Regions from separate parts of the Vibrio sp. 970 genome, predicted to be linked through region 2. Evidence: riboswitches for the same ligand, from Rfam matches in the RefSeq annotation. Region 2 holds a riboswitch; the other holds the start of a gene.
The links. Region 2 has a riboswitch for cyclic di-GMP ahead of R7Q11_RS07455 (TfoX/Sxy family DNA transformation protein). Riboswitches for the same ligand answer to the same signal wherever they lie in the genome.
Positions count from the first base shown of each region.

Region 1: another riboswitch for cyclic di-GMP. It lies ahead of gbpA (N-acetylglucosamine-binding protein GbpA); the one in region 2 lies ahead of R7Q11_RS07455 (TfoX/Sxy family DNA transformation protein).

Region 1 is NZ_JAWOTW010000002.1:282,335-289,423, forward strand. It holds gene R7Q11_RS03775 (hypothetical protein) at 1-870, shown strand, start outside; gene nfsA (oxygen-insensitive NADPH nitroreductase) at 940-1,662, opposite strand; gene R7Q11_RS03785 (MarC family protein) at 1,857-2,498, shown strand; gene R7Q11_RS03790 (patatin family protein) at 2,689-3,561, shown strand; gene gbpA (N-acetylglucosamine-binding protein GbpA) at 3,615-5,078, opposite strand; cyclic di-GMP riboswitch class I at 5,177-5,277, opposite strand; gene R7Q11_RS03800 (fasciclin domain-containing protein) at 5,550-6,050, opposite strand; gene R7Q11_RS03805 (cryptochrome/deoxyribodipyrimidine photo-lyase family protein) at 6,131-7,089, opposite strand, start outside.
Region 2 is NZ_JAWOTW010000004.1:90,986-98,074, forward strand. It holds gene glgC (glucose-1-phosphate adenylyltransferase) at 1-495, shown strand, start outside; gene glgA (glycogen synthase GlgA) at 485-1,942, shown strand; gene R7Q11_RS07440 (alpha/beta fold hydrolase) at 2,052-2,855, shown strand; gene R7Q11_RS07445 (DUF2007 domain-containing protein) at 2,887-3,207, opposite strand; gene R7Q11_RS07450 (TVP38/TMEM64 family protein) at 3,228-3,914, opposite strand; gene R7Q11_RS07455 (TfoX/Sxy family DNA transformation protein) at 4,029-4,619, opposite strand; cyclic di-GMP riboswitch class I at 4,736-4,825, opposite strand; gene purR (HTH-type transcriptional repressor PurR) at 5,113-6,117, opposite strand; gene torD (molecular chaperone TorD) at 6,586-7,089, opposite strand, start outside.

The sequences.
Region 1 (7,089 bases), on a different contig from region 2:
AGTGTGGCAGCAGTCCTACTAGCAGGTTGTGGTAGTGACAGCGACCCTGAGGTAAAAAGATACTCAGTTCAGGCTTATGACCCAGCTGTTATCGGCATGAAAGTTCAAGCAGTATGTGGTGGTGAGACATACGACGCGATTGAAAATACAACAAACTATGAAGGTATGGTTGGTAAAGCGCGTTTTGAAAATATCAACGTTGTAAATGCGCCAGGTGATTGTGCTTTCGTATTAACGCACACAGAAGATAGTAAAGACGCGTCAAATGGCAAACCTATTACATCTGACTACAAAATCCCTCAAGGCCTAGCCCAGGCGGATTCATTGGTAACAGGCTCTCCATTTACGACTTTGGTTGCTAACTCTTTAAAAGATGGTGAAGTATACTCTTCTGATATCGCTGAAAAAGTATTCGAGAATTTGGGTATCGATATCAATGCAAGTGGTAAAACAGTTGACGAAATCCTTCGTGATACAGAATCTGTAGTAGCAGGACTTGGCAGTGAGGGTGGTAACAGCGCACTTGCTACTCAGCTAGTTGCAACAGCAAACGTTGTATCAGACATCATCAAAGCGAACCCAACAGCTTCGCCTGAAGCTGTAGCTGTTGCTGCAAAAGCAATAACAGAAGATGTAATCGCGGCGAACCCAAATTATCCTGAGAATGATTCAGGTGACGTTATCTACGTAACGATTCCAGCTGAAGATACTCAGAAAGTTGTTGCTGATGTAAAAGAGGCTATCGATAACGACATTCCATTAGAAGATATCGAACCTGACGTACCACAAATTCCAGATGCGGAAGTCGGTGAGCCAATTGAACCTGAAGACCCACCGGGTCCAGGCACTGGCGCGACAGGCGGTAACTAAGCAAGTTTTTGCTGATAAATTCTAAAGGCCTCTTCAGAGGCCTTTTTTGATCCTATCGTATTGTGGTCATCACCTTTTAGTGAGTCCTTTACTGTTTAAGTAAGGCAGGATATGCGGACGTGATTCCCCAGCCAGTTTACTGGTGACTTCTTGTGACCAAGTACTCTGTTTTTGATTGCTCGAACGGTTTGCATAGTAGTTTTGCATAGTTTGGTCATACGTCTGAATATCATCCAAGTTTAGGTCTTGATACTGATTTTCATGCACCACGACATGCTTAGGTAGGCGAGGTTTTACTTCAGGGGCTTGATCTGGATGACCAAGACACATACCAAATAAAATGGCGGTATTTTTAGGTAAACCTAATAATTCGTCTACTTTTTGGGCATTGTTTCGTAAACCACCAATATACACACCTCCTAGTCCCATCGACTCCGCCGCAAGCAAGCAATTTTGTGCCATGATGCCCGAGTCTACAGCGCCTATTAGCGTTAACTCGGTAAAGTCAGCTTGAACATCTGGGTTGATACTGGCATGGCGCTGGTAATCAATACAAAACACCAAAAACTCAGCCGCGCTTTCAACGTACCCTTGATTTCCGGCATATTGAGCTAATAGCGTGCGTTTTTCTTTGTCGGTCACGCGGATAATTGAAACGACTTGCAACATGCTTGATGAGGATGCCGCAAGGCCGGCTTGAAGAATGGCATCTAATTGTTCACTCTCAATCGGTTGTGAGGTGAATTTTCGAATTGAGCGGTGATTGAGAATTGTTTGAATCGTGCTGTTCATGGTGACTTAACATCCCCTGTTACGTTAAAGGCTGAAGACTCACCTTAGCGACATTTGATGAGTCGGTAAACTATCTCAAAAGAAAAACAATGCTTGGTGCATAAGTGTGAAGACGAATAGAGAATACACCACTCGTTCTGTTTGAGAGCGTATATACTGTTTTTAGAATCAATAATTTAAATGCAGTGGAAAATATGAAAGAACTCATTGTTCATACAGTTACGGTGTTTATGGGCTTCTTTGCCATCATGAACCCTATCGCCAATATTCCCATCTTTTTGAGTTTAACTGCTGATGAAGATAAAGAAACCATCCGTTCCATTGCGCTCCGCTCGGTTTTTATTGCATTTATTATCATCGCGATATTTTCTATTGCCGGTAAGTTAATTTTTGATTTGTTTGGTATCACGCTTTATGCATTGCGAATAACAGGCGGTATTTTGGTGTTTTTGATAGGTTTTAACATGCTTCAAGGTGATTCGACGCATCAAAAAACCAAAGAGAAGGCGTATTCACCAGCTCAGCAACGGGCGGCATTGAGTATTGCAGTGTCTCCACTGGCGATGCCAATATTAGCTGGGCCTGGAACGATTGCTACCGCGATGAACTTTGCGACAGCGGGTGGTTTCGATCAAACCATTATTACTATCGTTTCTTTCGCTGTCCTTTGTGTGATCACCTATGTACTGTTTTTGTTTGGAGACAAATTGGTCAAAGCGGTTGGACCAAGTGCTCTAAATGTTGTGACTAAAATGATGGGCTTAATTCTAGCGGTTATTGGTACTCAAATGTTCATTGATGGCGCGGGCGAAGCCTATAAAACGGTTTTCTCCTAGATTTCTCTTAGGCATTGCCACCTTGGTTCAACCCGCAATTACATTTCTAACGGGTACGGATTTTTTGAACTTTAGTTTTCATTTTCTAAGAGAGAAATAAATAGACTTCACCTATTTCAATAATAAGAATATTCAATTGTTGTGATTGCACGAATTTCATTACTCTTTTGGCAAGGAGAATGGGGGAAATATGGCAACAAAAGCAATTGTAGTAGAAGGTGGCGCGATGCGAGGCGTCTTCGCAAGCGGAGTGTTAGATGCGTTTTTAGAGCAGAGTTATAAACCGTTTGATTTTGCAATCGGTGTATCTGCTGGTGCATCAAATTTGATTGGGTATTTGACCGACTACCCGCATCGCAGTATTAACGTCATTACTAAGCTGGCCACAAGCAAACGCTTTTTTGACCCGACTCGCTTCGTTAAAGGTGGGGACCTCATCGATGTGAAGTGGTTGTTTGAAGAATCTAATCGCTTGTATCCCGTCGATGAAAATAAACTGTTTAATGGCGTTCCTTTTCTCGCAGCGACAACAAATGTAGATACAGGGCAGGCAGATTATTACCGCGTGACACGTGATAATTTTCACCATGCGATTGAAGCGACAACAGCATTACCGATTGCCTACAAGCATACCCCTTGTTTTTCTGGCGGTTGTTATACCGATGGTGGGGTCGCTGATTCTATCCCAGTGCGTGAGGCTTATCGTCGAGGGGCTCGCGACATAACCGTAGTACTCTCTCACCCGCTGAATTATGCCAAAAAGCCAGTTAAGACCACATGGCTGATGAAGAAACTGTTTGCGGAGCACCCCAAAATGGCGGATGCGATGTTAAGACGTGCAGATAACTATAATCAATCATTAGAGTTTATTCGTAACCCTCCACCAGGAACACATGTTAGGGTGATTGCCCCACCAGATAATTTTCATGTTCAGCGCTTATCAATGCGACAATCCGTTTTACTAGAAGGGTATGAAATGGGGCTGATTGAGGGGCGAGCGCATCTCACTAGTTTATCTGGTGTTCATGGTTTAGACCGGGAAAGCTGTCATTTTTGCGTTTGATTATAAAAGAGCCTCATCGTGAGGCTCTTTTTACTTAACGTTCAAAGGGTGATTTAGTTGACTTTATCCCAAGCCATCTCCCAGTGTGAACCTATTCCAGGCTCGTAATGATTTGCGCTTTCTTTCCACTGCATACAGTAACCAGAGTATGGGAAAGGTTTACATTGATAAATGCCCCCGTCGCTGGCAAGCACTTTTGTGCCCGCCGTGTAGCTAGATAGTCCTTCAGGGAAGACAAAATCGTACTCATCAGATGGTGGTGGAGTAACTGACTCTTCTTTTAAGTGAAAGTCGAGTGTTTGCTGATCCACCAAGTTGCCATCTTTATCCTTAATACGTGTTACGAGCATATGGTGACCCGGCTCCGATTTACTTAAAGCGAGCGATATCGCCTCTACCGAGCCGTCTTTCATTTCGTTTGCCCAACTTGCAAGTGGCTCGCGATGGTGATTGTAAACGGTGAGTTCTGCATTTAAATCGCCTTCAGCAGTTAGTGTCAGATCCAACGTTGTCGGTGTTGACTCAATGATATATTCGTCTGCTAAGCCATCTACTGTGAGTGAGTATTCTGGAACAGGAGTTTCAATGTTATAGCCGATCTCTACTCGCTCAAGGCCGCTATTTGCTTGCAGATACACCGGATTAGTACCATAAACAGGAGTGAATTTATCCTCTGCATACTGCCCGGCTTGCAGTTTTGCTTGTTCTTGGTTTAGCTTAGTCGCGAGTGCGTAAGACCAGTTTTTCGCTTGGCCCATTGCTGCATCGGTAATTTCTAGTTCAGTTCTATACGCCACGTTTTCACCTGCTTGATCAAATACGCGTGTATAAACCGAATCCCCAATATTTAAATCCATTGTAGGAATAATTTGACCGCCTTGCTTCCAATCTGGAATAACGGGACTGTCACCATCAAATTTCACATCGATCACGTTATAAAATGAGGCTGCAGTGTCGCCAACATCCCATACTGCCAGGATGACATGGTATCCCTCGCGAGTAGGCACATTACATTGATGGCTTACCTGTTTCGGGGGTTGAACCATATTGCCGTCGACGACACAGAAAGGAGTTAGATCAAAAGAGTCTCGTGATAGTGAAGCGTTTGGGTTCCAATCAGGCTTGGTGATGTAATATTTCCAGTCGCGCGTCACGTGGTTAGCGGTAAATGTCCATTCAAAAGTTTGTGTACCTGCTTGAATAGGGCGTTTTACCCAACGGTCGGCAGTTTGCTCATCAAGGGCAGCTGCTAAAGCGGTTTCGGCACTCGCTATTTTACCATCGCGAGGCCCTGTTTCGGGAAAGCCATCAGGGCCTTCAACGCTTTGCGGTTCATATTGAATCGCACCGCAGTTATTATTTTTTTCGTTAGTATCTGGCGTTGGATACTTACATAGTGCCGAGCGACTTGCAGCGACACCACCATTGGTTTCTGATACATAACCGTGAGCCGCAGCACCTGAGCTAATGCTTGCAAGTGCTAACGCGAGTACGGATTTGGTTGGAAATGATTTCATCACATGTCCTCTGTTATGGCTGACAAACTAATGTCACACCCCGGCGCATGCTGAGCATAAAGCAACGCTACAGAAATTGGACTTCTGTAACACTGCGTCATGGTAACCCCGCTATCATGAGCATTCTTTTAGATTTTTAAATGCTGACAGACCGGAAGCTTTGCGTCCCACCCTTTCGAATGGTTTGCCGAAATGTGATTGAGCAGCCAAAATTTAGCTTAAGAATTTACATGTGGAAAAGTAAACGTCACTGACATGGAATCCTGTTCTCAAATTGAAAGGTAACGATATCTTAACCTCGTCAATATTGTGCAGTGTCGTCTTACAAGGTATTGATTTTAATTTTGTTTTCATCCTTTTTATAGTCATGGTGAATGAGTGGGGGTTTGTTGGGGATAAGTGGAGAGGAATCGTGCTAAGGGTGGAAGAAGTTCTGTCTAAAGGGCGGATTGTACCGCCCTCTGAATGGTGTTATTTCGGCATGATGACAGTATCAATCACGTGAATGACACCGTTTTTAGCTTTCACATCGGTTGCAATGACATTTGCATCGTTAACCATGACTTTATCGCCCATGGTTTTAATCATCACATCTTGCCCCTGAACCGTAGTCGCTTTGTCTAGCTTAACAACATCGGCAGCCATCACTTTCCCTGGGACGACGTGATAAGTCAAAACAGATACTAACTTGTCTTTGTTTTCCGGCATTAAGAGCATGTCGACTGTGCCGTCTGGCAGTTTTGCAAAAGCGTCATCCGTTGGTGCAAAAACAGTAAATGGGCCTTCTCCTTTGAGAGTGTCAACCAAGCCCGCTGCTTTCACCGCAGCAACAAGCGTATTGAAAGAGCCGTTTTCAGCGGCAACGTCGACAATATCGGCTTTCATCATGCCATGCTCATGAGCCTTGACGGGAAGCATAAAAGATAATGTCGCCATCAGTGTCGCCGCGATAACTAAGATACGTTTGAACATAATGTGTTCCTTACTAGTTGAGGGTACAACGGGTTCCCTGGAGTGTGTTTGCATTTGTACGCATTGTGATTGAGAGATGATCATCGCGTCCTACTTTCTTTTGAGGGTCTAACATGTCGCGCAAGAATTCGTCTGCCTTCTTGTTTCACATCGGCTCGTTTCCGCCACGTCCATAAGCGCTCTCTTGCTGCCTTAGCTGCGTTGTCTGGTGTGATAATAGGTGCAAGGTAACGGCTATCTGGCTGCAACTGATACATGACAGCTTCCATCTGGGTCATTGTCCAAGGCTCGAATAAAAGAGGGGGAGGAACCATTTGCAATTCAGGTACCCACTTGTAGATGAACGTGCCGTCAGGATCATGTTCTTGGGCTTGCTTGATCGGATTATAAATACGGATTGTGTTAGTCCCGGTTACTCCTGCTTGCATTTGGAATTGTGGGTAATGAATTCCGGGCTCAAAGTCGAGAAACAGTTGCGCTAAATGCGTTACACCTACTCGCCAATTCATGTTCATGTGGTGAGTAAGAAAGCTAACCAGCATGGCACGCATGCGAAAGTTAATGTAACCAGTGTGGTGCAAACAGCGCATGCAGGCATCAATCAAAGGTACGCCGGTATGCCCAGATTTCCATGCTGCTAACTTTTCTTCATCGAAAGTACTACTTTGTTTAATCAATGGTTCGTAAGCCCGATTAACGCAGTAAAACTCCATGTCGTATTCCGATTCGAATTTTTGGATGAAGTGACAGTGCCAATGAAGCCGTGAAGACAATGCAATTAAGCTGCGACGAAACCCAGCGACTTGCCAGTGTTTCAAAAGGTATTGATAAACTTCACGCAAGGATATGTTACCCCAAGCGAGATATGGAGAAAGTCGAGTACAGGCTGTGCGTGAGGCTGTGGGACTAGAAATGCTTCGATAGTAATCACGACCTCGACGATGGAAAAAGTCCTCTAGTGTTTTCCAAGCGAGCCGGCTTCCTCCCGTTTGCATTCCTTTGCATTTTGATCGCCAGGATGATGGTGGCGAAAACGAAC
Region 2 (7,089 bases):
AGTACCAACAAAATCAGTGGCGAAAAAGAAGAGGTGTACTGGCGTGATGTCGGAACTATTGATGCGTACTGGCAAGCGCATATGGATCTGCTAGAAAAAGATGCACCATTTTCGCTGTACAACCGTAAATGGCCATTGCATACCTACTACCCACCATTGCCACCTGCGACATTTACCGACTCTGATAATGGTCGTGTGCAGATAATCGATAGTTTAGTGTGTAATGGCAGCTATGTTAGAGGCTCAAGAATCGAAAAGTCGGTGCTTGGTTTTCGCAGTAATATTGCTTCTGCTTGCGATATCAGCGAATGTATACTTCTTGGTGACGTAAAAATTGGCGAAGGATGTGTTTTACGTCGTGTGATTGTCGACAAGGATGCCGATATTGCTCCTGGTACTCAGATTGGTGTGAATCTTCAAGAAGATAAAAAACACTTCCACGTGTCTGAGGAGGGCATTGTTGTTATTCCGAAAGGAGCTCGAGTTGGCTACTAACAACTTATCTATTCTGTTTGTAGCTTCTGAGGTTGAAGGCCTCATTAAAAGTGGTGGCTTGGCAGATGTTGCCAAGGCACTACCGGAAGCCCTTCAAAACCTACAGCAAGACGTAAGAATTACCATCCCTGCGTACAGCAGTATTGATAAACTCGCAGACGCAGAAGTTGTATTAGAAACAGAATTAACATCATGGCCGCATACGGAGTATCGAGTTTTGCGGCTCATGTTAGGTCAAAATCCTGTTTACCTGATTGATTGTCCGCCGTATTTCAATCGACCATCAATGTATGCGGAGAACAACCAAGCGTATACTGATAACGGCGAGCGCTTTGCGTTTTTTAGTGCAGCATGTCTCGATATGTTACCCAAGCTCGCCTTTCAACCTAATATCATACACGCGAACGATTGGCACACAGGTCTTGTTCCATTTTTGCTCAAGCACAGGTATGGCAATGATCCGTTTTTTGCTCATACTAAAAGCGTCATTTCAATTCACAATGCGGTCTTTAAAGGCGTATTTAGTTATGAAGACGTGCAGTGTTTGCCAGAGTTTCATTATAGAAACGTTCCCGATGCTGCGGTGAGTGCAACGCATATTACGATGCTTAAAGCTGGTGTAATGAATGCAGATAAGATAAACGCGGTTAGCCCTACGTACGCAGAGGAACTAAAAACAGAGCTTGGCAGTCATGGAATGGCTTGGGAGTTTCAGCAACGCGCGCAGGACTTAGTTGGTATTTTGAACGGTTGTGATTACAGCGCTTGGAATCCGGAAACTGATACCTACTTGCCGGTTAATTACTGCGCCGACCAGCAAAGTATGTCGCAAGGGAAGAAAGCTTGTAAAAAAGCATTACAACAACGACTAAATTTGCCCGAAAAAAATGTAGCTATGTTCGGTATGGTTTGTCGGTTGACCCAGCAGAAAGGCGTTCATTACTTGTTGCCTGCTTTGGCCGATTTTTTGAAGCACGATGTTCAGCTAGTTGTCGTTGGGACCGGAGACCCTGTTCTTGCCGCTCAGTTACGAGAGGTTGCCGCGCGGTTTTCTAGCAAATTTGCCTTTGTAGAAGCGTATGACAATGAACTTGCGCATATCGTTGAAGCTGGTTCTGATTTCTTCTTGATGCCTTCTGAGTTTGAACCATGTGGCTTAAACCAAATCTATAGTATGGCTTATGGGACATTACCGATAGTACGCGGTGTTGGTGGCTTAAAGGACAGCGTTAGCGATTATGATGTAAACCCATCTGAAGCAACGGGGTTTGTTTTTTTCGAACCGACACCGCAGGCATTGTTGTTAACGATGCTAAGGGCACTGTTGCTCTACGCTCAAAACGAGCCTGAAGTGAATAAAGTACAGTTGCACGCGATGCAACAAGACTTTTGTTGGCAAAAGGCCGCAGAATCTTATTTGCAGCTTTACCACTCAGCGTTAGTTTGACTTAAAATTGTAACGAAAGGCACCGAATGAGGTGCCTTTATTATCTTGAGTAAGGGGAGTGTGGTAGGATGGCTTTTTACTCAATAGCACGATCTTTTTGATACTCAATATGACCCAGCCGCTACTTTTTCATAAAACCTATTTGCACCCTACTAGTAATGAGTGGGTTGTATTTGTGCACGGTGCTGGTGGTAGCTCTTCTATCTGGTTCAAGCAAATTAAAGCTTACAAGCAACACTTTAACTTATTGCTGATCGATTTAAGAGGTCATGGAAAGTCAAATCAGTTACTTAAAGAGCTCATTGCTAGCCGTTATACCTTTACGGAAGTTACCCAAGATATTTTGAAAGTATTGGACCATTTAAAGATCCAATCCGCTCATTTTGTCGGTATGTCGCTTGGTACTATTATTGTTCGAAACCTTGCTGAATTGTCATCAGAGCGCGTACGTTCGATGGTGCTCGGTGGTGCTGTCACAAGGCTTAACACTCGTTCTCAGATATTGGTGAAATTAGGTAATTTTTGTAAGCATATCCTACCGTACATGTGGCTCTACAAACTGTTCGCTTATATTGTTATGCCTCAAAGAAGCCAACGAGAATCTCGCCACCTTTTTATTCGCGAAGCCAAGAAGCTTTGCCAAAAAGAATTTAAACGTTGGTTTATTCTTGCCGCTGATGTAAATCCGTTAATGAAATATTTTAAAGATCGAGAGTTACCCATTCCGACTCTTTACTTAATGGGCGACAGGGATTACATGTTTATTAAACCTGTCAAAGAAATGGTTGCAGCACATAAGCTCAGCATTCTACGAGAAATCCCGAATTGTGGTCATGTATGCAATGTAGAGCGTCCAGAAGACTTCAATCAACACTCCATCGAGTTTATTAAACAGCAAGCTGTATGTGCTTAAAACTGAGTGCATCCACTGAATAGGAGAGCCGCTATAGCTCTCCTAGTTGATATCCACATTGCCAACATGCACCAAATTGCCCTTCGTTTATTTCATGACATTTTGGGCATTGCCAATCTTGATACTCATGCCTATCGGATTGTTTTCGATATGCTTTTACTATTTCTTCAGCTTTCATCTTTTGTGCCGTGTCAAAAAGCCACACATAAGGATCGGTATCATCACCAAACGGCAGTTCTCCTTTTAAGCCGAAAATACCTTCTCCGCGAACTTCACAGTAAATTTGTTCCACTTTAAGCAGCTCACATACAATGTGTGCTTCTGCTGGGTTTTTAGCGATAAATATTTTCATCAAAATACCCACTTCACCAATTACGAGTTTTGCTGACTTGGTGTCGGCCTTACTTTATTCATAACCCATTTAGTGATGATTGGAAATAGTCCCAATAGCGCAAAAGACGCTAATACTGCGGGTGAAACAATGCCCGATAGGCTTTCAATTGTTGCTAATTGAGTACCTGCATTCAGATATACGGCTGTGCCTGGCAGCATACCTATTTGGCTAGTGAGATAAAATCGACCTACAGACATCGGTGTTAAGCCCATCAGTAAGTTGATTAGAAAGAAAGGGAATACAGGGATTAGACGCAAGGAAAATAGATAAAAAGCTCCGTCTTTTTCGACACCTTGATTAATTGCGTTGAGTTTATTTCCGAATTTGTTTTGTACCCAGTCACGCAATAAGTATCGGCTGCTCAAGAAGGCCAGTGTTGCCCCCATAGTGCTAGCGAAAGAAACCAGTAGCAAGCTTGTCCAAAAACCAAATAAGGCTGCACCAAGTAAGGTGACTACTGCCGCTCCTGGGATAGAAAAAGCGGTAATTGCAATGTAGGTAAAAAAGTAAATCGCAGCCGAGAATACAAAATTCTGATCGATGTATGTAGTTAGTGCTTCTTGTTGGGCTTTTGCATTCTCTAAGGTTAAATACTGGCCAAAGTTAATACCTAAAAAGACGATAGCCGCTAGTAGGATGAGACCTAATATCAGTTTCTTATTCATAATTTTGATTCCAATTTGGGATATATGTAATAAGACAGTAGGAAAACCGAAAAAATTTCACAAAAAAACCGCAGATTAGACTGCGGTTTTACAAGATAGTTTTTAGGCCGACTTTTATTGGAGGCCGTTCATCAACTCATCTCGGCGAGCTTGAGGTACCACACTCCAATGAGTGCCGTTGATAGCACCTTCTAGTGCCCATAGCAACTCAATGTTGACGGTTGCAGAGTGCGTATCTCTTATCGCTTTATAGGCGTTAAGCGCACCTTCCTCTTCAAGCTTCTCTACGGATTCGATGCCGGCTTTTTTTAGCATGCGCTCGGTAGCCAGTCGTAAGTTAGGCAAATCTTTCAAACGGTTAGGCTTTGTACTTGCTTGCTGTTCTTTCTCAAGCTTTGCCTTTTTCAATGATTGATTCGCTACTTCGATTAAGCGTTCGCTTGATTCCCATAAATCGCTGGAAATAGCGTAGTACTTTGTAACGACTGGAAAGCCACGTTTTTTATAAACGTAAGGCTTTAGCCCTTGTTTCTCGAAGTCAGATGAAGTTTTTTGGTCTGCTCTGATATGAAGCTGATTGTTTACCACTAGTGCAAACATTGTTTCATCAGCGAATAGTCCGAAGCCACCAAACATTGAGCGCGACTTGATATTACCAAGTGCCTCAAATAGCTTCATAGAGTCTTTGAGTATCGGTTTATCCATGTTTTGTTATCTCGGTGTAATTAATATTACGCCACCAAAAGTCAGGTCCGAGAGAGTAGCAAACATGCGTAAAAACAATGTCATTACAGAGTAAAGTCATTGCTTACACACTTGCCATCGGTAACCCCGCTACCTTCCATATCGTAATATGGTTCAGGCCGGAGGCTTTGCGTCCCACTCTTTCGAATGGTTTGCCCTGTGCGTGACACAATGAGCATACTTCTTATATTGAATTAACATCACGGTTTAGCGTTAAAAGTGTGATTTCGGTTCAATAAAAATGATAGATTGAATGCTCTATTTTGCATATGGAAAGGTGCAAATTGGCCTTTGAAAAGGAGTTCTTAATATATATTACATTTATATAAAACAGGGAGTTAACGTTAGTCAATTGTTATTAGAGTGGTGTGAAGTATTAGAGAATGCTTAATTTTTCCAAAAAAATAAGCGCCCCTGTAGAGCGCTTATTTAACACGGTTAAATACAGTGAAATTTAGTTCATTTTTTTCACAGTATTTCGAATTACAAGCTCAGGTTGCATTTCGAAAATTCGTTTTTCGTGTTCTTTATCTTTGATACGCTCAAGTAGAATTTCGAATGCATTTTTACCAACACGACGTTTAGGTTGGTGGATAGTCGTTAGCGGTGGAGAGAAGTATTCCGCAAGCTCGATGTTGTCGTAGCCGATCACTGAAATATCTTCAGGAATTTTGATCCCGTTTTGTTGCAAGCGGCTCATTAGGCCTAGAGCCATTGTGTCGTTAAAACAGAATACCGCCGTCGGGCGCTTGTCCATTGCGGTAATTTTATCTGCAACTAATACGGCCGTATCACATTCAAAGTTACCTTCAAGGATCCAGTCTTCATTTACAGCTAGGTTCGCTTCGCTCATTGCGCGACGGAAACCTGCAATGCGCTCTTGGCAAGCAAGCTTTTCAAAATGACCGCTTAGACAAGCGATATCCGTATGACCATTGTCAATCAGATGTTTGGTTGCAATGTAGCCACCTTCTTCTGAGTTATCCATGATCTTGTCTGCTTGTGAGCTCTCTGGGCCCCAATCCATGACCACTTTAGGAATGTCCGCATGACGGTCAAGCATCTCTTTTAGTTCTTCGGTTAAGTCAGAACACATCACTAGGATGCCATCAACGCGCTTTTCAGCCAGCATACGAATGTAATCGCGTTGTTTTTCGTAAATCCCGCCTGTGTTACATAAAATCAGAGTATAGCCTTGGCGGTAACAGTAGCTCTCAACGCCATCAATCACTTCTGAGAAAAATAGGTTAGTTGATTGAGTTACTAACATGCCAATCGTACGAGTTGAGTTGCATTTTAGGCTGCGTGCAACGGCACTTGGCGCGTAATTCAGCTCGTCAACGGCTTTCATTACTTTTTCTTGCGTTGCTTCTGCAACGAAACGCGTTTTATTGATAACGTGCGAAACTGTCGTAGTGGAAACGCCGGCTAAGCGAGCAACGTCTTTTATCGTGGCCATAAATGGTGTCCTGTATCGAGCTACTGAAATATGTCGTATTGGATGTACCTGATGCTCTAATGGTTTCACACCTAGCAATATAAAATTGGCGCTAAGTGTCTCGGCAGCGGTTGATCCAAGTGCGACAAAAGGGTACGTAGCAGCATCGGTCGATGAATTTTATCTTTTTTCTATCTGATGAGAAATTGCCATCAACCTGTTAAGAAAACACAAAAACCGCTATATTTCAGCGGTTTACATATAAATCATATTTAATCGTTTGCGCTCACATTTTAGCCCTATGTGGACTGACTAGCAATGTTTTCAGCAAGAGATTTGTGTATTTGAAGTCACATTTTGACTGCTAAATAACCAAGCGTCTTTGCGCTAAGTTAAGGCAAACGAATATTATACCCAAGTTACTTACAATTGGTCACTTTCAGGCATACAGGAAGCCCGATAGGCAGGCTCCCTAAAAATAGGCGGCAATTATTCACCAAGAAGGTAGGCGCTGTCTAGTTTACAAAATGCAACTAATAGTTTCGCGACACTCGAGTAAAATCCAAATTCGTCGAATTGTTTACATTTGTCTGAAAACTGAGGTAACCAAGACATCAATTGTTGCTGGATAAAGTCGTTTTGTTTAACGAAGGCTTCTTCCATGTGTTTTTCTTGTTCAAGCTCGTTTGAGCGGATAATCATGTTCCCGAGAAAGTCGAGCTCAACGGCTAAGTGATCCGCAGGTTCCTTTAGGTTTTCGTCTACTTGAACGCCAAATTCAGCCATCAACTTTTCCATTTCCTCAGCTGGCTTGTCATTCAGTAAACCTGATTCACCAATGTACATGGATGCGTAAGGAAGAGCGCCGTATTTTTCTGTCTTCAAAAACAGTTCACAAAAGTCAGCTGCAAGCTCTAGTTGTGCATCTTCACGATCTTGTAACCGATTCAATGCATCAACTAGGCTATCAACGGCTGGTTTTAGCGACTCATT